Regions from separate parts of the Kitasatospora sp. MMS16-BH015 genome, predicted to be linked through region 3. Evidence: riboswitches for the same ligand, from Rfam matches in the RefSeq annotation. Region 3 holds a riboswitch; each other region holds the start of a gene.
The links. Region 3 has a riboswitch for thiamine pyrophosphate ahead of thiC (phosphomethylpyrimidine synthase ThiC). Riboswitches for the same ligand answer to the same signal wherever they lie in the genome.
Positions count from the first base shown of each region.

Region 1: it holds a riboswitch for thiamine pyrophosphate, as region 3 does, so the genes downstream of both, thiO (glycine oxidase ThiO) here and thiC (phosphomethylpyrimidine synthase ThiC) in region 3, are expected to answer to the same signal.
Region 2: it holds a riboswitch for thiamine pyrophosphate, as region 3 does, so the genes downstream of both, CFP65_RS18305 (cytosine permease) here and thiC (phosphomethylpyrimidine synthase ThiC) in region 3, are expected to answer to the same signal.

Region 1 covers NZ_CP025394.1:2,236,029-2,243,022, forward strand. Annotated here, with positions in the region: gene CFP65_RS09560 (MAB_1171c family putative transporter) at 45-1,181, opposite strand; gene CFP65_RS09565 (TetR-like C-terminal domain-containing protein) at 1,192-1,863, opposite strand; gene thiE (thiamine phosphate synthase) at 1,981-2,616, opposite strand; gene CFP65_RS09575 (Rv2175c family DNA-binding protein) at 2,616-2,981, opposite strand; gene CFP65_RS09580 (NAD(P)/FAD-dependent oxidoreductase) at 3,109-4,302, opposite strand; TPP riboswitch at 4,380-4,494, shown strand; gene thiO (glycine oxidase ThiO) at 4,489-5,649, shown strand; gene thiS (sulfur carrier protein ThiS) at 5,655-5,855, shown strand; gene CFP65_RS09595 (thiazole synthase) at 5,860-6,657, shown strand; gene CFP65_RS09600 (RDD family protein) at 6,719-6,994, shown strand, end outside.
Region 2 covers NZ_CP025394.1:4,230,983-4,237,976, forward strand. Annotated here, with positions in the region: gene CFP65_RS18300 (S1C family serine protease) at 2-1,627, opposite strand; TPP riboswitch at 1,814-1,950, shown strand; gene CFP65_RS18305 (cytosine permease) at 1,945-3,309, shown strand; gene CFP65_RS18310 (glycerophosphodiester phosphodiesterase) at 3,391-4,170, shown strand; gene CFP65_RS18315 (ATP-binding protein) at 4,426-4,968, shown strand; gene CFP65_RS18320 (DUF5926 family protein) at 5,108-6,097, shown strand; gene CFP65_RS18325 (bifunctional DNA primase/polymerase) at 6,329-6,994, opposite strand, start outside.
Region 3 covers NZ_CP025394.1:4,514,238-4,521,231, reverse strand. Annotated here, with positions in the region: gene CFP65_RS19570 (hypothetical protein) at 1-114, shown strand, start outside; gene CFP65_RS39045 (hypothetical protein) at 219-365, opposite strand; gene CFP65_RS19565 (hypothetical protein) at 430-783, opposite strand; gene CFP65_RS19560 (hypothetical protein) at 861-1,262, opposite strand; gene thiC (phosphomethylpyrimidine synthase ThiC) at 1,629-3,437, opposite strand; TPP riboswitch at 3,433-3,561, opposite strand; gene CFP65_RS19550 (hypothetical protein) at 3,703-3,909, shown strand; gene CFP65_RS19545 (flotillin family protein) at 4,050-5,489, shown strand; gene CFP65_RS19540 (VC0807 family protein) at 5,576-6,217, opposite strand; gene CFP65_RS19535 (DUF5326 family protein) at 6,425-6,625, opposite strand; gene tenA (thiaminase II) at 6,808-6,994, opposite strand, start outside.

The sequences.
Region 1 (6,994 bases), 2.3 Mb from region 3:
GGGGAACGCCGACTGACGCGGCGTCAGGAGCGCCGGGGGGCGCTTCAACCCACGTGGCTCAGTCTACGGTAGGCAGCGGCCACCTGGGTGAGCCAAGCGACTTCGGCTCCGAAGTTGTCGTTGTCACGGTCCTCGAACTCGCCCTCGTCCTTGCTCGCCGCCGGCACGGTGCCGGTGCGCTTGGCCCGGAGGGCCAGCCGGATCTGCGCCGCCTCGGCCTGCGCCTGCCCGGCCGCCTCGGCATCACCCGGCTCCGCCGGACGCTCGATGTACGGGCGCAACTCCCGCCAGCCGTCCCGGATCTCGACCACCCGCCGGTGCAGCCGGTAGTCCAGGTCGGAGACCGCCGCGCCCGGCGGCTCCAGCGCGATGTCCGGCGAGTTCTCGTACAGGTCCCGCCAGAGCGGGTAGAGCGCCCGGTACGAACGGTAACTCCGCGCCCAGCCCAGCAGCTTGGCGACCGGCGGCCCCCAGGAGGAGATGCTCAGGCTGAGCGAGAGGGTGACGATGCCGATCGCACTGAAGAGGTTCGAGGCCAGCTGCCAGAGCCCGATGTCCACCCCGGAGGCCGCGGTCAGGATGTTGACCGTCCGCGCCGAGCAGTAGAGGAACAGGATCCCGGCCGACACCCAGAGCATCCGCAGCGCCTGGCGCAGCGAGGCGTTCTCGGTCATCCGCAGGTAGGCGGCGCACTGCCGGAAGATGGTCAGGCAGGGCACCGCCTGGGAGAGGATGAACACCAGCAGGTAGGTGAGCACCAGCGGGCTGCCGCTGCCGCTGTTGAAGTCCTCGGCCGGCCGGCCGGAGCCGTCCGCCACGAAGAACAGCACCACCAGCAGCACCGAGAGCACCGCCCCGGCCCAGAGCCAGTACCTGCCCCGGCGGGCCGCCTCCTCGGCGTCCAGCGCCCACCGCAGCAGGATCACCTGCGCGCTGACGCAGAAGGCCACCGCGGCCACGTGCATGATCAGGATCGCGAGGTTGCCCACTCCGAGGAAGGCGCCCCCGCCCATGGCGATCGCACCCATGGTGAAGGTCAGGCACTGGAGCACCAGCGTGACGAGCAGCGCCCGGTAGGCGCCGTCCCGCCAGCTGCGGCGCACCTGCCCGAGCCGGTAGACGAGGGCGGCGTACGAGGAGAGCGCCGCGATGACGAAACAGAGCGTTCTGGTCAGGTTCAAGGTGCCGTGCTCAGCCCGTCGTCTCGGCGGGTATCACGGTCAGGCCGACGGACTCCGCCGCCACCGCGACCGCGTAGTCGAAGAAGGCCGTCTCGTCACGCACGCTGTCGTGCGTCCGGCTGAACACCTGGAAGACCAGCAGCCCCACCAGGCTGCTCCAGAACACGATCCCACGCTCGATCAGGTCCGCGAACGGCCCCTCCGGCGCCCCGCCGAACAGCTCCACCGCCTCCGGCAGCAGCAGCGAGGCCCCCGTCAACGGCCGGGCCGGCGGCTTGAGTTCGCCCGCCATCAGCGCGCCCCGGACGATCCCCGCCAGCACCGCGGGCGTCCGCGAGGCCGGCGGCACGGTGGTCTGCGGAGCGTGGTAGCCGGGCACCGGCGAGCCGTACACCAGGGTGAACTCCCCCGGGTTGGCGAAGGCCCAGGCCCGCAGCGCCCGCGTCACGGCGAGCAGCCGCTCGCCGGCCGGAGCCGCCGGATCGTCGGCCTGCTCCATCGCCTCACCGGAGGCGTTGTACGCGTCGATCAGGAGGGCGGTGAGGAGGTCGTCCCGGTGCGGGAAGACTGCCGTCACCTCGGCCAACGGCAGACCCGCCGCTGTCGCCACCCCCTCCAGCGAGAGCTGCCCCGCCCCCACTGTCCCCAACAGTTGACGTGCTGTCGCCTTTATGACATTCATGCGACAAGGGTAATTCTTCAGGGGCTCGGGGAACTGCGAGGGCATGCGAAGGGGCGTGCACTCCTTGACGAGTACACGCCCCAGGGGATGCCCTCGCAGTTCCCCGAGCCCCCGTGGTCAGAGCTTTGAACGAAGAGCCGCCGCAGCTGCTCCCGGATCCTCGGCAGCAGTGATGGCCCGGACCACGACGACGCGGGTCGCGCCCGCCGCCAGCACCTCGTCCAGGTTGTCCAGGTCGATGCCGCCGATGGCGAACCAGGGCCGGTCCGTGCCGGAGGCCGCCGCGTAGCGGACCAGGTCCAGTCCGGGAGCGTGCCGGCCGGGCTTGGTCGGGGTGGGCCAGACCGGGCCGGTGCAGAAGTAGTCGACGCCGGGCTCGGTCAGGGCCGTGTCGACCTCCGACTCGGCGTGGCAGGAGCGGCCGATCAGGATCTCCTCGCCGAGGATGGCGCGGGCGGCCGGGACGGGGAGGTCGTCCTGGCCGAGGTGGAGCACCTGCGGGCGGGCCGCGTGGGCCACGTCGGCCCGGTCGTTGACCGAGAAGAGCTTGCCGTGGCGGCGGGCCGCGTCGGCCAGGATCTCCAGGTGCTCGAGCTCCTGCTTGGCCTCCAGGGCCTTGTCGCGGAGCTGGACGATGTCGACCCCGCCCGCGTAGACGGCGTCCAGGAACTGGGCGAAGTCGCCCTGCTCGCGCCGTGCGTCGGTGCACAGGTAGAGCAGGGCGTCGGCGAGCTGCGCCCGCGCCTCGGCCATCAGATCAGCTCCGCCTGGGCGCGGCGCTTGACCTCGGTGCCGCGGTTCTCCCGCAGGGCCTGGATCGGGCTGCCGGGCAGGGTCGGGTCCTCGGTGAACATCCACTCCAGGATCTCCTGGTCGGTGAAGTGGCAGTCCCGCAGCACCGTCAGGGTGCCGACCAGGTGCTTCACCGGGCCGGTCTCGTCGATGAACGCGGCCGGCACCTGGAGCGTGTTGTTCGGCCCGCGCCGCACGGTGATCAGCTGCTTGGCGCGCACCATGTCGCGCACCTCGAGGATGGACACGCCCCACTGCTCGGCGATGTCCGGCAGGTGCAGCCAGGCGGGGACAAGGGCTTCAATCTTCGCTTCGATCTCACTCACACTGCACAGGGTGCCACAGCCCCGCGCCGCCCCCGCCCGACCTCACCGCACAGCCGACCTCACCGCCCAGCCGGCCTCACCGCCCAGCCGGCCTCACCGCCCAGCCGGCCTCACCGCACAACCGGCCTCACCGCACGCAGGCCTTGAGCTGCACCGCCGGGTCGGCTGCCAGCGCGGCGTCCAGCTCGGCACCGCTGCCGATCAGCTTGCGCCCCTGGTTGAGGTCGCGCGGCCGGTCCACCGCGAGCAGGCCGATCAGTCGCCCGGCCCGCAGCCAGAGCACGGACCAGGCCGCGTCGTCCTCGCCGCCGCGCTCGACCACCTGGTCGGCCTCCGCGTGCCGCCCGGCGTACTGGACCATCCGTCCGAACTGCTCGGACCAGAAGTAGGGCACCGGGTCGTAGGGCTCCGGCGCCCCGAGCACCGAGGCGGCCGCCGCCCGGCCGGATTGGAGCGCGTGGTCCCAGTGCTGCACGGTGAGGCGCCGGCCGGCCCGGGCGGAGGGGTAGGAGACGCAGTCGCCGGCCGCCCAGACGCCGGGCAGGTCGGTGCGCAGGTGCTCGTCCACCAGCACCGCGCCCCGCTGGTCCAGCCCGACCGGGCCGCCCGAGAGCCAGCCGGTGGCCGGGCGGGCGCCGATGCCCACCACCACCTCGTCGGCCGGCACCCGGCTGCCGTCGGCGAGCAGCAGCGCGCCCGGCTCCACGGCGGCCACCGCCGCCCCGCAGCGCAGCGAGACCCCGGCCTCGCCGTACCACTCGGCCAGCCGCAGCCCGAGCTCGACGGGCAGCGCCCCGGCCAGCGGCACCGGCGCGGCCTCCACCACCGTCACCTCGCAGCCCAGCTGCCGGGCCACCGTGGCGGTCTCGGCCCCGATCCAGCCCGCGCCGACCAGCGCGATCCGCGCCCCGGCCACCAGCCGGGGGCGCAGCGCCAGGGCGTCCTCCACCGTGCGGAGCACGTGGCCGCCCTCGGCGCCCGGCAGCGGCACCGCGACGGAGCCGGTGGCGATCACCAGCGCCTCGTACGGCAGGTCGCCGCCGTCGGTGTGCAGCGTCCCGGGGGTCAGCCCGGTGGCCCGGCGGCCGGTCAGCAGCTCGACCCCGTACTCGGCCCAGTCGATGTCCAAGGTGGTGGTGTCCCGCTTGCCCAGCAGCACGTCCTTGGAGAGCGGCGGCCGGTCGTACGGCGCGTGCCGCTCCTCCCCCACCAGCGTGATCGACCCCCGCCAGCCGCCCTGCCGGAGCATCAGCGCACACTGCGCCCCCGCCAGCCCGGCCCCGACGACGACCACCCGTCCCGCTTCAGTCAGCTCAGCCACGCCGTCACCCTACCGAGGGGTGTCCACGCCTCGTACGCGTCTTCGGGCACAAAGCGGACCGGCGTAAGGTGAGGGGGTTCCGACATCACGGGAGCCCGGGCGTGACCGGGCTGAGAGGCGGGCTGGTACGGCCTGCGACCGTCCGAACCTGATCCGGGTCATTCCGGCGAAGGGAGAAGCCTGACTGTGGCACGCGAAGAATCGGCACCGGACGTCCTGGTGGTCGGCGGCGGCGTCATCGGCCTGGCCGTGGCCTGGCGGGCGGCCCAGCGGGGCCTCGCCGTCACCGTGCTGGACCCGGCGCCGGGGGGCGGAGCCGTCCAGGTCGCGGCGGGCATGCTCGCCCCCGTCACCGAGCTCCAGTACAACGAGGAGCCGCTGCTCCGGCTCGGCATGGCCTCGAACGAGCGGTACGCGGCCTTCGCCGCCGAGCTCACCGAGCTCACCGGCCTGGACACCGGCTACCGGGCCACCGGCACGCTGGCCGTGGCGCTGGACGCGGACGACCGCGAGGAGCTGCGCGAGCTGCACGCCTTCCACGGGCGGCTCGGCCTCGCCTCCGAGTGGCTCACCGGCCGCGAGTGCCGCAAGTTGGAGCCCATGCTCGCCCCGGGCGTCCGCGGTGGCCTGCACGTGGCCGAGGACCACCAGGTGGACGGCCGCCGGCTGGCGCGGGCGCTGCTCGCGGCGGGCGCGGCGGCGGGGGTGCGCCTCCACCGGGCCGAGGCCGCCGAGCTGCTGGTCACCGGGGGCCGGGCCACCGGGGTCCGGCTGGCGGACGGGAGCACGCTGACGGCCGGTCAGCTGGTGCTGGCCGCCGGCTGCCGCAGCCACCTGCTGGCCGGGCTGCCCGCCGGGGTGCTGCCGCCGGTGCGGCCGGTGAAGGGGCAGGTGCTGCGGCTGCGGATCCCGCCCGCGTACGCGCCCTTCCTCTCCCGCAACCTCCGGGCCGTGGTGCGCGGGCAGCACATCTACCTGGTGCCGCGCGCGGACGGGGAGTTGGTGATCGGGGCGACCAGCGAGGAGCAGGGCTTCGACACCACCGTGACGGCCGGCGGGGTGTACGAGCTGCTGCGGGACGCGCACGAGCTCGTCCCGGGGCTGACCGAGCTGCCGCTGGTGGAGACCGGCGCGGGGCTGCGGCCCGGCTCGCCGGACAACGCCCCGCTGCTCGGCCCCACCGCCCTGCCCGGCCTGACCGCCGCCACCGGCCACTACCGCAACGGCGTGCTGCTCACGCCGGTGACGGCCGACCTGATCGCCGAACAGCTCGCCACCGGCCGCACGCCGGAGCTCGCCCTGCCCTTCTCCCCCGCCCGCTTCAGCTCCCCCGAGGCCGCCCGATGAACACCATCACCCTGACCGTCAACGGCGAGCCCCGCGAGGTGGCCCCCGCGACCACCCTCGCCGAGGTGGTCGCCGCGCTGAGCAAGGCCCCGACCGGGGTGGCGGCGGCGCTCAACGAGACCGTGGTGCCGCGCGGCGCCTGGCCCACCACCACCCTCGACGCGGGCGACCGGGTCGAGATCCTCACCGCCGTCCAGGGAGGCTGAACCGATGGCCGACGACCTGTTCACCATCGCCGGCACGAGCTTCACCTCGCGCCTGATCATGGGGACCGGCGGCGCCCCGAGCCTGGAGATCCTGGAGCAGGCCCTGCGGGCCTCCGGCACCGAGCTGACCACGGTGGCGATGCGCCGGATCAACGCCGCCACCCAGGGCTCGGTGCTCGACGTGCTGGCCCGCAACTCGATCCGGGTGCTGCCCAACACGGCCGGCTGCTTCACCGCCGGGGAGGCCGTGCTGACCGCCCGGCTGGCCCGCGAGGCGCTCGGCACCGACTGGGTCAAGCTGGAGGTGATCGCCGACGAGCGCACCCTGCTGCCCGACCCGATCGAGCTGCTCGACGCCGCCGAGACGCTGGTGGACGACGGCTTCACCGTGCTCCCGTACACCAACGACGACCCGGTGCTGGCCCGCAAGCTGGAGGACGTGGGCTGCGCGGCGATCATGCCGCTGGGCTCCCCGATCGGCTCGGGCCTGGGCATCCGCAACCCGCACAACTTCCAGCTGATCGTGGAGAACGCAGGTGTCCCGGTGGTGCTGGACGCGGGCGCCGGCACCGCCTCCGACGTGGCGCTGGCGATGGAGCTGGGCTGCGCCGCCGTGATGCTGGCCTCGGCCGTGACCAGGGCCCAGCACCCGGTGCTGATGGCCGAGGCGATGCGGCACGCCACCGAGGCGGGCCGCCTGGCCCACCGGGCCGGGCGGATCCCCAAGCGCTTCCACGCCGAGGCCTCCTCCACCATGGCCGGCCGGGCCGACCTGGACCACCGCGAACGCCCGGCGTTCTGAGCCCCTGCACGGCCCCTCTAAGCTGACCGGGTTCGCGATCAGCACGCTGTAGGGGGAGCACGTGGCGGTATTCGGGATGGGCAGGCGCGGGCTGGCCTGGCTGGTCGATTTCGCGTTGGTCATCGGTCTCGCCTGCCTGCTGGCGGTGTTCACCTTCCACCGGATCGGGGCGCTGGTCACCGACGTGCCGGGCCTGGCGGCCAAGGGCGGCTGGGGGCTGCTCACCTCGCACGGCGACTACCTGCGCACCGGCGAGCAGCTCGGCCGCTCGCTCTGGCACAGCGCGGTGCGCGACGTGCAGCAGGGCTTCGCCGCGCTGGTGGTCTGCACCTTCCTC
Region 2 (6,994 bases), 280 kb from region 3:
GTCAGTTGTCGCCCTTGCGCTCGCCGAGGGTGATGGTGGTCTTGGCCTGCTTGCCGTCGCGGGTGTACTCCACGTCGACCTTGTCGCCCGGCTTGTACGTCCAGATCTCGCTCACCAGGGTCGGGCCGCTGTCGATCGGGTGGTCGCCGAGCTTGGTGATGATGTCGCCCGGCTTGAGGCCGGCCTGGTCGGCCGGGCCGCCCGGGGTGACGGCCGGGGTGCCCTGGACCGGGCCGGTCTGGATCTGGGCGCCGTCGCCCTTGTAGTCGTCGTTGCGCAGCACGCCGAAGATCGCGTAGACCGGAGTGCCGGTCTTGATCAGGTCCTGGGCGACCCGCTTGGCCTGGTTGATCGGGATCGCGAAGCCGAGGCCGATCGAGCCTGCCCGGCCGCCCGCACCACCGGTGTTGGACTGGATCGCCGAGTTGATGCCGATCACCGCACCGGCCGAATTCAGCAGCGGGCCACCGGAGTTGCCCGGGTTGATCGAGGCGTCGGTCTGCAGCGCGTTCATGTACGAGTTCTGCGCGCCGTTGTCGTCGCCGGAGGCCACCGGGCGGTCCTTGGCGCTGACGATGCCGGTGGTGACGGTGCCTTCGAGGCCGTACGGCGCACCGATCGCGATGGTCGGGTCGCCGACCGCGACCCGGTCCGAGTCGCCCAGCGGCAGCGGCACCAGCCGGTCCTTGGGCGGGTTGTCCAGCTTGATCACCGCGACGTCGTAGCCCTGGGCCCGGCCGACCACGGAGGCCGAGAAGGAGGAGCCGTCGGAGAACTTGACGGTCAGCTTGCCGCCGTTCGCCGCCGGGGCCACCACGTGGTTGTTGGTCAGGATGTGGCCCTCGGTGTCGAAGACGAACCCGGTGCCGGTGCCCGACTCCTGGGAGCCCGAGGCCTTGATGGTGACGGTGCTCGGCAGCGCCTTGGCGGCGATGCCCGCGACCGAGTCCGGCGCGCGGTCGGAGATCTTCTGCGAGTCGCCCACGCTGATCGTGGTGCTGGTGCGGCTCGACCCGGAGTTGCCCGAGCCCCCGTTGTCGCTCACCCCGACGCCGATCGCGCCACCGGCGATGCCGGCCACCAGGGCCACCGCCGCGACCAGCGCGATCAGCCCGCCGCGCTTCTTCTTCGGCGCGGCCACCGGCGCACCGGGGTAGTCGGCCCCGGGCAGCGGGCCGGCCGCCGGACCGCCCCAGCCGCCCAGCGGCTGGCCGGCCCCGAACGGGTGGTGCGGCTGCTCGGGCACGCCCGGCGCCGCGTACGGCTGCTGCTCGGCTGCGCCCGGCGCCGCGTAGGACTGCTCGGCGTGCGCGGCCGGCGCCGCGTACGGGTTGGCGGGCGCGGCGGCGGCCGGAGCGGGCGCGGCGGGCTCCGCGTACGGGTTCGCCGGAGCGGGCGCGGCGGCGGGCTGCGGCGCCGCGGCCGGGGCGGGCCCGGCGGACGGCGGGCCCGAGGGCGGCGGGGCGTCCAGGTAGGACGGCGCGGCCGGGGCGGCCGGCTTGTCGAAGGAGAGCGTCGGCGCGGACTCCGCCGGCGCCGGCACCGCGTCAGCGGTCGGCTCCACTGCCCCCTCACCGGCGGAGGAACGCTCCTCCGGCCCGGTGGAACTCGGCTGCTCGGTGCTCACGGACGACCTCCATAGCTGACAGGACCTTGGCCCATAGTTTTTCTCATCCCCGATTCGGTTGTCGTAAGAAGCCCCCTGAAGAAGTCATAAGAATCCTTACGGGTCACCGACAGACCACCCCCGGAGCAGGTCCGGAGCGCCCCCTGGCCTTGGCCTTCGCCGCCCCGGCCGCTACCCTGGCGCTCCAAACTGACACGCGGGAGCTTGGACCGACCAGGCTGAGAGTGCGCTGTTCGACCGTACCCGTCCGAGGGGCGTCGAGGGAGCGCTGACCGCTCGAACCTGTCCGGGTAATGCCGGCGTAGGGAGACAAGGCCATGACGGCTGCCCCGCCCCTCGATGCCCCCGCCCCCGTCACGAAGCACGCGGAGGCCCCCCTCACCCTCGACACCGCCCCGCCGCGCACCCTCGGCTTCGGCGGCCAGTTCGCCCTCTGGGGCAACCTCGGGGTCAGCCTGATCGGCTTCACCAGCGCCGCCACCGTGCTCGGCGAGAGCGGCTCCGAGCTCTCCTTCACCGCCGCCGTGACGGCCATCCTGGTCGGCACCGCGATCGGCACCGCGATGCTCGGGGTGGCCGCCGTGATCGGCGCCCGCACCGGCGCCCCGGCGATGGCGGTGCTGCGCGGCCTGTTCGGCACCAGGCTCAGCTACCTGCCGACCGTGCTCAACATCGCCCAGTGCATCGGCTGGGGCGTCTACGAGCTCATGGTCATCGCGATGGGAGCGCAGACCGTGGCCGGCACCCAGGGCTGGCGCTGGCTCTTCGTGCTGCTCGCCGGGGTGCTCACCACCACGCTGACCATCTGGCCGCTCGGCTCGATCGCGGTGCTGCGCAAGTACGTGGCCTTCGCGGTCGGTGTGGCGATGGTCTGGTTCACCGTCCAGCTGGGCCGGCAGGGCTTCCCCGACCCGGGTGCGGGCAACTGGAAGGGCTTCCTGCACGCGACGGACGCGATCATCGCCGTCTCGGTCTCCTTCGTGCCGCTGGCCGCCGACTACACCCGGCACTCCCGCACCGCCGCCGCCTCCTTCTGGGGCACCTTCTCCGGGTACTCCCTGGCCCAGGTCTGGTGCTACGTGCTCGGCCTGATCGCGCTGCTCCAGTCGCACGGCGACTCCTCGAAGATCTTCGACTCCTTCACCGGGGTGGCGGCCGGCTGGGCCTTCCTGCTCGTCCTGGTGCTGCGCGAGTCCGACCAGTCCTTCGCGAACGTGTACTCGACCGCGATGTCGATCCACAACCTGCTGCCGAAGGTGGACCGCCGGCTGCTCACCGGCGGCGTGGGCGTGCTGGTCACCGCGCTGGCCCTGCAGATCCAGGAGTTCACCGACTCCTACTACGCCTTCCTCGGCCTGATCGGCTCGGTCTTCGTGCCGCTGCTCGCCGTGCTCGCTGTCGACTACTTCCTCGGCGCCGGCCGCCGCGGCTGGAACCTCGACCAGGACGCCCCGGCCCGCTGGTCGATGCTGCTGCCCTGGGCGTTCGGCTTCGCCACCTACCAGTACCTGGCCCCCACCGCGATCGCCGGCTGGTGGACGGACTTCTGGACCTCGGCCCAGCAGACCCTGCACTTCACCCCGCAGGAGTGGAGCTCGGCCTCGCTCTTCGGCTTCCTCGTCCCGGCCCTGGCCACCTGGCTGCTCACGCTGCTCCGCCCGAGCGGTGCTACCGAGCGGTAACCACACCCTCCCCGTACGTTGGCCCGGCGTTCACCGTCGGGCTCGTATGGTGGCGGGGTGGACACCCGTGACCTCCCCGCCATGCCGCCCGTGCTGCCCGAGCGCTCGACCGTCAAGGTCGTCGCACACCGCGGCTCCTCCGCCGCCGAGCCCGAGCACACCCTCGCGGCCTACGCGCGGGCGATCGAGGAGGGCGCGGACGCGCTGGAGTGCGACGTCCGGCTGACCGCCGACGAGCAGCTGGTCTGCGTGCACGACCGGACGGTGGCCCGCACCTCGAACGGCACCGGCGTGGTCTCCACCATGACGCTGGCCCAGCTGGAGCAGCTGGACTTCGGCTCCTGGAAGACCGGCTCCGGCCCGCAGCCGGTGCTCACCCTGGCCCAGCTGCTCGACCTCACGGTCAAGGCCGGCCGCCGGGTCGAGCTGGCCATCGAGACCAAGCACCCGATCCGCAGCTCGGGCCGGCTGGAGGCCGCACTGCTGCGGATGCTCGGCGAGTACGACCTGCTCCCCGCCTCCCCCGAGACCTCCCAGGTCCGGATCATGAGCTTCTCCGAGCTGGCCGTCCGCCGGGTCCGCCAGGCCGCCCCGGCCGTCCCCACGGTCTACCTGCTCGAGCGCCGCCTCCCGCTGCTAGGGCGCCTGCGCCGCCTCCCCGGCGGCGCCCCGATCGCCGGCCCCGGCATCGACCTGGTCCGCGCCGATCCCTCCCTGGTCACCAACCTGCGTGCCGCCGGCCACCGCGTCCACGTCTGGACCGTCGACGAGCCCGCCGACGTCGAGCTCTGCCTCGAACTCGGCGTCGAGGCCATCATCACCAACCGCCCCCGCCAGGTCCTCGACCAGCTGGGCCGCTAGCGCGCGGCTTGTGCGCCCCGCCCGGGGCTGCGCAATTGGCGTACGCGGGCGTGGTAGAGGGGGCGCGCACCACCGGAGCGTGGCGAATTACGTCACCTTTCACAACCGTACGTGAGCAAGGAATCACCATTTGCGCACCGTGAGTTGCGGCGCCCGTAATTGTCGCGTAGCGATCGCCCGGCACTCGTTTCCGACGCATTCTCCAGGGGCATCCATCCCTCGGTAATCGCTGAAGGAGGTCCGGGGGTGGCACTGATGGTGGCGCACGAGGTGCCGGCTACATCGACGCTGGCCGTGCCGCACGGGCCCGCCAGCGTCGGGGTCGCCAGGCGGCGGCTGCGCCGTGATCTGGGTGACCGCGCGATACCCGACACGGTCATTGACGACGCCGTACTGATCCTTTCCGAGCTGCTGAGCAATTCCTGTCGCTACGCGCGTCCGCTCGGGCGCCTCTGCGATCTCGATCTGGACGCTCCCGGCGCAGTTCTGGTGGGGGCGCACTCGCCCACCAGAAGGCCCGCGCCGTGCGCGGACGGGGAGTGGGAATCCGGTGGAGTGCTGGTGAGTTGGCAGATGCACCGGGACGGCTCGCTGACCCTGGAGGTCACCGACGGCGGCTCGGCCACCCGGCCGGTGCCCGCCCGGCCCTCGCTCACCTCGCGCGGCGGCCGCGGCCTGAGCATCGTCGGGCGGCTGGCCAGTGACTGGGGCGTCCGGGACGCGCCGGGGCAGGTCACCGTCTGGGCGGCGCTGGCCACCACCGGGGCCCACGAGGGCACCGAGGCGCGCAGCGCCTGACGGCCCGCACACCAGCCCGGTCGGCGGCCCGCGGTGACGCGCCCCGACGGCTCGCACACCCGCTCGGAGGCCGGACGGAGCCCGGAAACCTCTATAGGCTGCCCGGAGCAAGTGTCCTCGTCCCCGGGAGAGCCGCACCATGGCCAAGAAGGCCGCGAAGAAGTCGCCGCAGCGCCAGTCCACCCCCGTGACCTCGGGTGAGATCCCCGTCGTCGGCGCGCGGGAGGACTGCCCCTGCGGCTCGGGCCGCCGGTACAAGGCGTGCCACGGCCGGGAGGCCGCCCACGCGGTGCAGGAGCTGGTGCACCGCCCGTTCGAGGGCCTGCCGGGCGAGGCCGACTGGGTCGCGCTGCGCGAGCTGGTGCCCGCCGCGACCGTCCCGCTGACGCTGGCCGCCGGGGTGGCGGAGGGCGCCGTCGGCGAGGTGCCCTCGGTGACGCTGGCCACCGTGCTGCCGCTGGCCTGGCCGGCGCTGCGCCGCCAGGACGGCTCGATCCTGCTCGGCCTGCAGACCCAGTCCTCCTCCGGCGACCTGAGCCGCGACCTGGGCGACGCGCTGGAGCTGGCCCTGGCCACCGAGCCGGGTACCCCCGTGGCCGCCCGCCGGACCGCCCCGGGCGGCCGCCGCCTGCAGGAACTCCTGGACCTGACGGCCGAGTTCACCCCCGCCGTGCACACCGGCTTCGAGTTCTGGCTGGAGGACGCGGAGAGCGCCACCGGCGAGGTGGCCGCCTCCCTGGAGCGGGCCAACGCCTCGGCCATCCCGACCGAGAAGATCTCCAGCGTGCCGCACGCCTACTGGTGCAAGGCCGCCGACAAGAACCACCTGCGCTGGGTCATGACGGTGCCCGAGGAGCAGCTGCTCGACGCGCTGGCCCGGCTCACCGCCGCCGACCGCTCCTCGCTCGGTGCGGACACCCGCCTGGTCGGCTCCTTCCGCGCGCACGGCCTGACCGTGCCGGTCTGGGACCTGCCCTCGGAGATGACCGCCGACGAGTGCGAGAAGCCTGCCGCGGAGTTCGCCGAGCGCCTGGCCGAGACCCTCGCGGGCCTGGCCGACAGCCCGCTCACGGCCGAGGAGCGCCGGGCCCGGGCCAACCTGGTGAACCGTCAGGTCACCCTGAACTGAGCCCCGTTCGCCGGAAATGTGACTCCGGTCACATTTCCGGCCGATGGTGAAAAGGGCCAGGTCGCGAGCCCGATGGACAAATTGGCTCGGACGCGGATCTTTGTTACCATTTAAACGATCCGGTCGCTGGTGCATCCCCCGTCGCCAGCGGCCGGATCTTTTCATGTCCGGCCAAGGCCGGACATTGTCGCTTCCGGAATTCCTTGCTCCGCCGGCCGCCCGCCGGCGCGTTCAGAACGCCAGCCGACTGCCGCCCGAGGTGGCCGTACTGGCCGCGATCAACGCCCCCAGCAACGTGGCGACCTGGGGCAGCCAGGGCCGCTCCTCCACCGGCGGCCGCAGCCAGCGCACCGGCCCGGCCCCCGTCCGCGAGGGCGGCAGCACCAGGAAGCCGTCCGGCCCGTGGTAGCGCAGCGAGCCCGGCACCCAGGCCTGCTCGGCCAGCAGTTCGCCCAACTCCTCCAGCGTGTACGGCGCGACCAGCAGCACGTACCGGGTGGGGGTGGCCAGCACCGGCCCGATCGGCACCCCGTGCAGCCGGAACCACTCCAGCGCCCGCACCCCCGCCTCGGCCGGCAGGCTCACCCCGCAGACCGTCCGCCCAGTGGCCACCAGCACCGAGGACTCCGGGCTGCGCTCGCCCCACCACCAGGCCACCATCCGGGGGTCGGTGCTGGCCGCGAGCAGCGGCGGATCGTGCGGGTGGGCGCCCGGCGAGGGGCAGCAGGGGTCGCCGCAGGAGCAGCAGCCGAGCAGCCCGGGCACCCCGTACGCGCCGGGCACCACCGGCCAGCCGCGGGCCGCCGAGGCCAGTGCGGTGGCGAGCAATGCGGCCCGGGCCCGGCGCCGCGCGCCGGGCAGCCGGAGCCCGCCCCAGCGCGGACGGGCGCGGCGGAA
Region 3 (6,994 bases):
ACTATCGCCATCTTCAACATGCTCGATGTCGGTGGGAGTTCGACCTTCCCCCTGGAACTGATCAACAAGCAGGTCCAACGACTCCGGCAGGCGCAGTCCTCCAACGGCGGATAGACCTGTTGTGCGGGCAGCCCCCTACCGCCCACGACAACAGGCAGAGCGACGCGCCGGGAGACCCCCTTCGGCCTCCCGGTGCGGCGCCGTTCTGGGGCTGCCCGTCAGTCGGCCAGCGGGAGGTAGACCCGGTTGCCCTGGGCCGCGAACTCCTCGGACTTGGCCTTCATGCCCTCGACAGCCGCCTCGTCGTACTCCAGCGATGCCGCCCCGGCGCCGAACTTCTCATTGATGGATCGACTGATCTTCATCGACGACAACTTGGGCGCGGAAGCAGCACATTGGGAACTGTCGAACGTCCGAAGTGCTCGGTGGTCACAGTTCAGCCCAGGAGTGTGGCTCCAGATAGTCGTGATACCCCTGGAAGTACCAAGTGGCCAGGTCACTCAACCGCTCAATGCAGGCCCGGTAGTACCTGTCCGGCTCCGGTCTCGGGAATTGGGGGTGTGCGGTCCAGTCCGCCACCCAGGATGGGACGCTGTGAAAGCCTTCAGCCACCCAGCGATCGAGCTGGGTGGCTGCCTGGGTCTGCTCGCAGACGAGCCGCATGGCCCGTTCCAACCTACTGAAGGCCGCCCGGTCCCAGTGCAGGTCACACCGCAGCCGCAGCAGAAAGCTCCCCTCCTCGGCGTCGAACTCCTGGCTCAAGATGGTCAGGCCGGCATCCATGCTCGAGATCATGCCGACCAGCACTGACATATGGCGTCTCGGCCCGCGGCACGTTCATCGCCTCGGCGCCGCCACGGTTACCCGACCGCTGAAATCCGGTTCACAGAGGTCACCCGACAGGTGACCTTGCCACTCACCTGAGCCGTACCACCGGCCGTGTCCTCTGCCTTCTGGCCCGGTCCAAGGTGGTTCTGGAGCGCCGCGCCCTCAGCCACCCGGGTGCCGTTCGCGTCCACGAACTCCACCGAGATGCTGTAGTCCGAAGACTTCGAGCTGTGGTTGACGATCTCCAGCTTGGCGCTGGGGATCGAGGTCGTCGGGTCCACGTCGCAGGAGGTGACCGTCACATCCGCCTCCGGCGGGTGCGCCCCTCCGGTCGACTGCACGCCGCTACCGGTGGAGCTGGGGCTGGTCGGGGACTTCTTGCTGCTCCCCCCGACGGCTAGGACGATGACCACGATCAGCACGACGAGTAGCACGACCGCGCTGAGGCAGCCGACGAGAACACCCCGGCCGAAACGGCGCTTGGGAGGAGCCGGCGGCTGCTGGCTCCAACCTGGCGGCGGCGGCCCGTACGGCGACTGCCCGGGTGGCGGTTGCTGCCCCCACCCCTTGGCCGGTCCCCCCTGTCCATCGGCCGGCTCACCTTCGGGCCGTTCCTGGCCGGACGGCTGCTGATCAGTCATCGATCCGTCTCCCTACGCAGGCGTTGCCTCTCCAGGGAACCGCGCGAACAGGTTCGCCTAAGAACCGACTCGCGGAGACTAAGCCGAACGAGCAAGCCGAAGCGCCGCGCCGGGAGACCCCCTCCTGCCTCCCGGTGCGGCGCCGTTCTGGGTCGGCCGTCAGTCGGCCAGGGGGAGGTAGACCCGGTTGCCCTGGGCCGCGAACTCCTCGGACTTGGCCTTCATGCCCTCGACAGCCGCCTCGTCGTACTCCGGCGATGCCGCCCCGGCGCCGAACTTCTCATTGATGGTTTTGCTGATCTTCATCGAGCAGAACTTCGGGCCGCACATGGAGCAGAAGTGCGCGGTCTTGGCCGGCTCGGCCGGGAGCGTCTCGTCGTGGAAGTCGCGCGCGGTCTCCGGGTCGAGGGCCAGGTTGAACTGGTCCTCCCAGCGGAACTCGAAGCGGGCGTCGGAGAGCGCGTCGTCCCAGGCCTGGGCGCCGGGGTGGCCCTTGGCCAGGTCGGCGGCGTGGGCGGCGATCTTGTAGGTGATCACGCCGGTCTTGACGTCGTCCCGGTTGGGCAGGCCCAGGTGCTCCTTGGGCGTGACGTAGCAGAGCATCGCTGTGCCCCACCAGGCGATCATCGCCGCGCCGATGCCCGAGGTGATGTGGTCGTAACCGGGCGCCACGTCGGTGGTGAGCGGGCCGAGGGTGTAGAACGGCGCCTCGTCGCAGATCTCCTTCTGGAGATCCATGTTCTCCTTGATCTTGTTCATCGGGACGTGGCCCGGGCCCTCGATCATCACCTGCACGCCGCGCTCCCGGGCGATCCGCCCGAGTTCGCCCAGCGTCTGCAGCTCGGCGAACTGCGCCTCGTCGTTGGCGTCCGCGATCGAGCCCGGCCGCAGGCCGTCACCGAGCGAGAAGGTCACGTCATAGGCGGCGAGGATGTCGCAGAGCTCCTCGAAGTTGGTGTAGAGGAAGTTCTCCTGATGGTGCGCCAGACACCAGGCCGCCATGATCGAGCCGCCGCGCGAGACGATGCCGGTCTTGCGGCGGGCCGTCATCGGCACGTACCGCAGCAGCACGCCCGCGTGCACCGTCATGTAGTCGACGCCCTGCTCGCACTGCTCGATGATGGTGTCCCGGTAGACCTCCCAACTGAGGTCCTCCGCCCGGCCGTCCACCTTCTCCAGGGCCTGGTAGAGCGGCACGGTGCCGATCGGCACCGGGGAGTTGCGCAGGATCCACTCGCGGGTGGTGTGGATGTTGCGCCCGGTGGAGAGGTCCATGACCGTGTCGGCGCCCCAGCGGGTCGCCCAGGTCATCTTCTCCACCTCCTCCTCGATCGAGGAAGTCACCGCCGAGTTGCCGATGTTGGCGTTGATCTTGACCAGGAAGTTGGTGCCGATGATGGCCGGCTCCACCTCGGGGTGGTTCACGTTCAGCGGGATGACGGCCCGTCCGGCCGCGACCTCGCTGCGCACGAACTCCGCGTCCAGGCCCTCCCGGAGCGCGATGAACTCCATCTCCGGGGTGACGATCCCGCGCCGCGCGTAGGCGAGTTGGGTCACCGGTACTCCGTCACGTCCACGCAGCGGACGGCGCGGACGGCCCGGGAAGACGGCGTCCAGGTTGCGCAGGTTGCCACCGCGCGGGGAGGTGTGCTTGATGCCGTCGTCCTCCGGCCGGGCCTCCCGGCCGTCGTACTCCTCCACGTCGCCGCGCTGGCGGATCCAGGCGTCGCGCAGCGGCGGCAGGCCGCGCCGCACGTCGGCCTCGAAGGCCTGGTCGGTGTACGGACCGGAGGTGTCGTAGAGCGGGACGGTCTTGCCGTTGGTGAGCTGCACCTCGCGGTACGGGACGCGCAGGTCGGGCCGCGAACCCTCCCGGTACGCCTTGCGCCAGGCGGGCGTCGGGTACCCGGTGGAGGCACTGGTGACAGCGGTCTGGGCAGGGCTGTGCTGTGACTCGGACGTGGTCATGAGACCCTCTATCTCCCTACGCCGGCATTACCCGGTCAGGTTCCTGCGGTCGGCGCAGCAGGTGGATGCAGAGATCCGTCAGCGCCCTCTCAGCCCGGTGCTCCGAGCTCCCGTGTCGTCGGGCGGAATTGCCCGCGACAAGACATCCGCCACCGTAGCGGGCCGGAGGGAGCTGGTCCAGCAGGGTTCCAGCCGTCGGACGGGTGGCAGACTCCGGGCGTGACGACGGGGCCGGCATGACGAAAGGGCTCGCATGACGACGGGGATGATCGGGACCACCGGCCGGGTGACCGGGAGGATCGGCGCGGGCCTGGTGGGGGAGGTGCTGGTGCACGTCCCCGAGCGCGGCGGGACGGAGGCGTTCCTCGCCTACCTCGCGGTGCCCGGCGAGCCGCTGCCGATCGGGAGTCAGGTGCTGGTGGTCGAGTACCAGCCACCACGCACGGTGTACGTCGCGCCACTGACCGCATAACGACCCCGACAACCGGCACCCCGCCCTTCCCAACGGAATCCGACAGGCGCACAATCTCGATCTGCCACCGCGTCCCGCGCAACCCTGCACAACTCGCGCAGCCACGGGACGCCGGTGTGCCCTGAAGGGGGAATCTGCCGATGTTCATCGGCGTTTTGGGCGGCGCCATCGCCGCTGTCGTACTGGTCGTCGTGCTCTTCAAGATGATGTGGCGGGTCGCCGAGCCGGACGAGGCTCTCATCATCTCCGGCTCCAAGCACCGCACCGAGGGGGTCGGCGACGGGCTTGGCTTCCGCATCGTCACCGGCCGGGGCACGCTCGTGACCCCGGGCCTCCAGGTGGTCCGCCGGCTCTCGCTCGACCTCAACGAGGCCGACCTGGACGTCGAGTGCGTGACGTCCCAGGGCATCCCGGTGCACGTCAAGGGCGTCGTCATCTTCAAGGTGGGCGACGACCTGGTCTCGATCGCCAACGCGGCCCGCCGCTTCCTCGGCCAGCAGACCTCGATGGGCCCCCGGGTCCACAACGTCTTCGCCGGCCATCTCCGTTCCATCGTCGGCTCCTTGACGGTCGAGGACATGATCCGCGACCGCGAGCGGCTCACCGCCGAGACCCGGTCCGCCTCCGGCTCCGAGATGGAGAAGCTCGGCCTGATCATCGACTCGCTCCAGATCCAGGAGATCCTCGACCCGACCGGGTACATCACCAACCTGGCCGCCCCGCACGCCGCCGCCGTCCAGCGGGACGCCCGCATCGCGGCCGCCGCGGCCGACCGGATGGCCACCGAGGCCGAGCAGGAGGCCTTCGCCCGCAAGGCCGAGGCCACCCGCAACTCCGGTATCCAGCAGGCCGGTTACCAGGCCGAGCTGGAGAAGGCCACCGCCCACGCGATGCAGGCCGGCCCGCTGGCCCAGGCGGCCGCCCGCCAGGAGGTCGTGGTCCAGGAGACCAAGGTCGCCGAGCTGGAGGCCTTCCGCAAGGAGCAGCAGCTCCAGGCCGACGTCCGCAAGCCGGCCGACGCCCGCGCCTACGAGACCCGCACCAAGGCCGAGGCCGACCGCGACGCCCGGATCTCGGCCGCCCAGGCCCAGGCCAAGGAGACCGAGCTCAAGGCCGCCGCCGAGGCCAGCCGGGTCAAGGTCGCCGCCCTCGCCGAGGCCGAGGCCACCCGGGCCCGCGGTCTGGCCTCCGCCGAGGCCACCAAGGCCACCGGCCAGGCCGAGGCCGCCGCAGCCGAGGCCAAGGGCCTCGCGACCGCCGAGGCCGCCCGCGCCCTCGGTCTGGCCGAGGCGGAGTCGATCAAGGCCCGCGCGGCCGCCCTGGCCGAGAACCAGGAGGCCGTGGTCGCCCAGCAACTCGCCGAGAACTGGCCGGACATCGTCCGGGCCGGCGCCGAGGCCTTCGGCAACGTCGAGCACATGATCCTGCTGAACGGCGCGGAGGGCATGGGCGACATGTTCGCCAAGGCCCTCACCATGGGCGGCACCGGCCTCGGCCTGGCCCGCCAGCTCCTCAACTCGATGAACAGCCAACAGAGTTCACCGACGCCGGTGGCGGAAACCATTCCGATCCAGGAGTAACCACAGCAGGGGCGCGGGGAACTGCGCGATCAACCGTGCACGGAGGTGCATGGCCAGTCGCGCAGTTCCCCGCGCCCCCAGTGGGTTCACGCCACCAGTTCGGCGATCTTCCCGGCGAAGACGTTCCCCACCACCATCGCCAGCACGATCGCACCGACCAGCAGCAGCGTGCTCAGCCAGGCCATCGTCGCCACCGGCAGGGTGTACGCGAGGACGACCTTCGCCACGCACTCCGCGACCAGCGCCGTGCCCCAGACCAGCGTGAACGCCCGCTCGTACCGCCGGAAGAGGGCCCCGCCCGAGGCCCGCTCCCAAGCCGCCTCCTTCTCCGCCTCATCCCGGACGATGAACGGCCGCATCGCCGCCGTCATCATCGGCCGCCCGATCACCACCGAGGCCAGCATGCCGAGGCCGATCACGCTGCTGACCGCACCGTCCTTGGCGATCATCAGCCGGGGGTCGCCGGCCACGGCGGAGAGCGCGATGCCCACCAGGTTGACCATCAGCATCAGCAGGGCCGGCCCGTTCACCGAGCGGTCCCGCCGCAGCTGCGCCACCGTCCGCACCAGCGGCACCACGCTGCTGACCGCGAGCGAGGGCACCAGCCCGAGCCCGAGCACCGAGTGCGCCGCGTAGTACGCGCCCAGCGGCACCGCGATGTCCACCGCCACCGGGCGCAGCGCCGACCAGGGGCCGCCCTGCTGCTGTCCGACCGTCTTCTCGTTCACGCCGATCGCCATTGGTGTCCGCCCTTTCGGTTCCGCCCCGGTGCCGTTCCCGGCCGTGGCTCAACCATCCCGCGAGGGGCCCCACCCGCTGCAGTGCCTACCGTCCGGCAACCCGCATGACGGATGTCACCGGGCACACCGTGCACAACCGAAGACCCCGCCCCCGGAAGCTCCGGAGGCGGGGTCTCGACGTTCGATCGGACCAGGTCAGCTCTTGGCTGCCTTCTTCACCAGGATCCAGACGGCGGCGGCCACCCCGACCACCACCAGGGCCTTGATCACCAGCGCGAGCAGCGAGCTCACCACGCCGACCACGAACCAGATCAGGTTCCAGGCCAGGACCAGGACGATGATCGGGACGACGATGTTGCGCACCCAAGAGGGCAGCGACTTCCAGAGCTCAGCCATGTCGGTTCCTTCTCTCCCCTCGGGCTAGCGCCGGCTTCTCCGCCGCGTCCCGCTCGCTTTCGATACTTCGATCGTACGGGGGGCGTACCTGCGGAACGAGGGTTCCAGCCCCCGAGAGAACCCGGAGATCCCCCTGAGGCCGGGCCCCAGGGATCACCCCCAGCCACCGCGCCCGAGCGAGGTCAGACCGGCCAGGTCTCCCCGCGCCAGGCGGCGTCCCAGAACATCCACTCGTAGCGCGAGGTGCTGCTGAAGTGCTCCACCATCCGCCGCCGCTCGGCCGGGGAGACCTCCTCGCCGAGGCGGTCGGTGAGCGCCAGCACCCGCCGCACCACGGACTGGAACGCCTCGTCTCCGTAGGTGGAGATC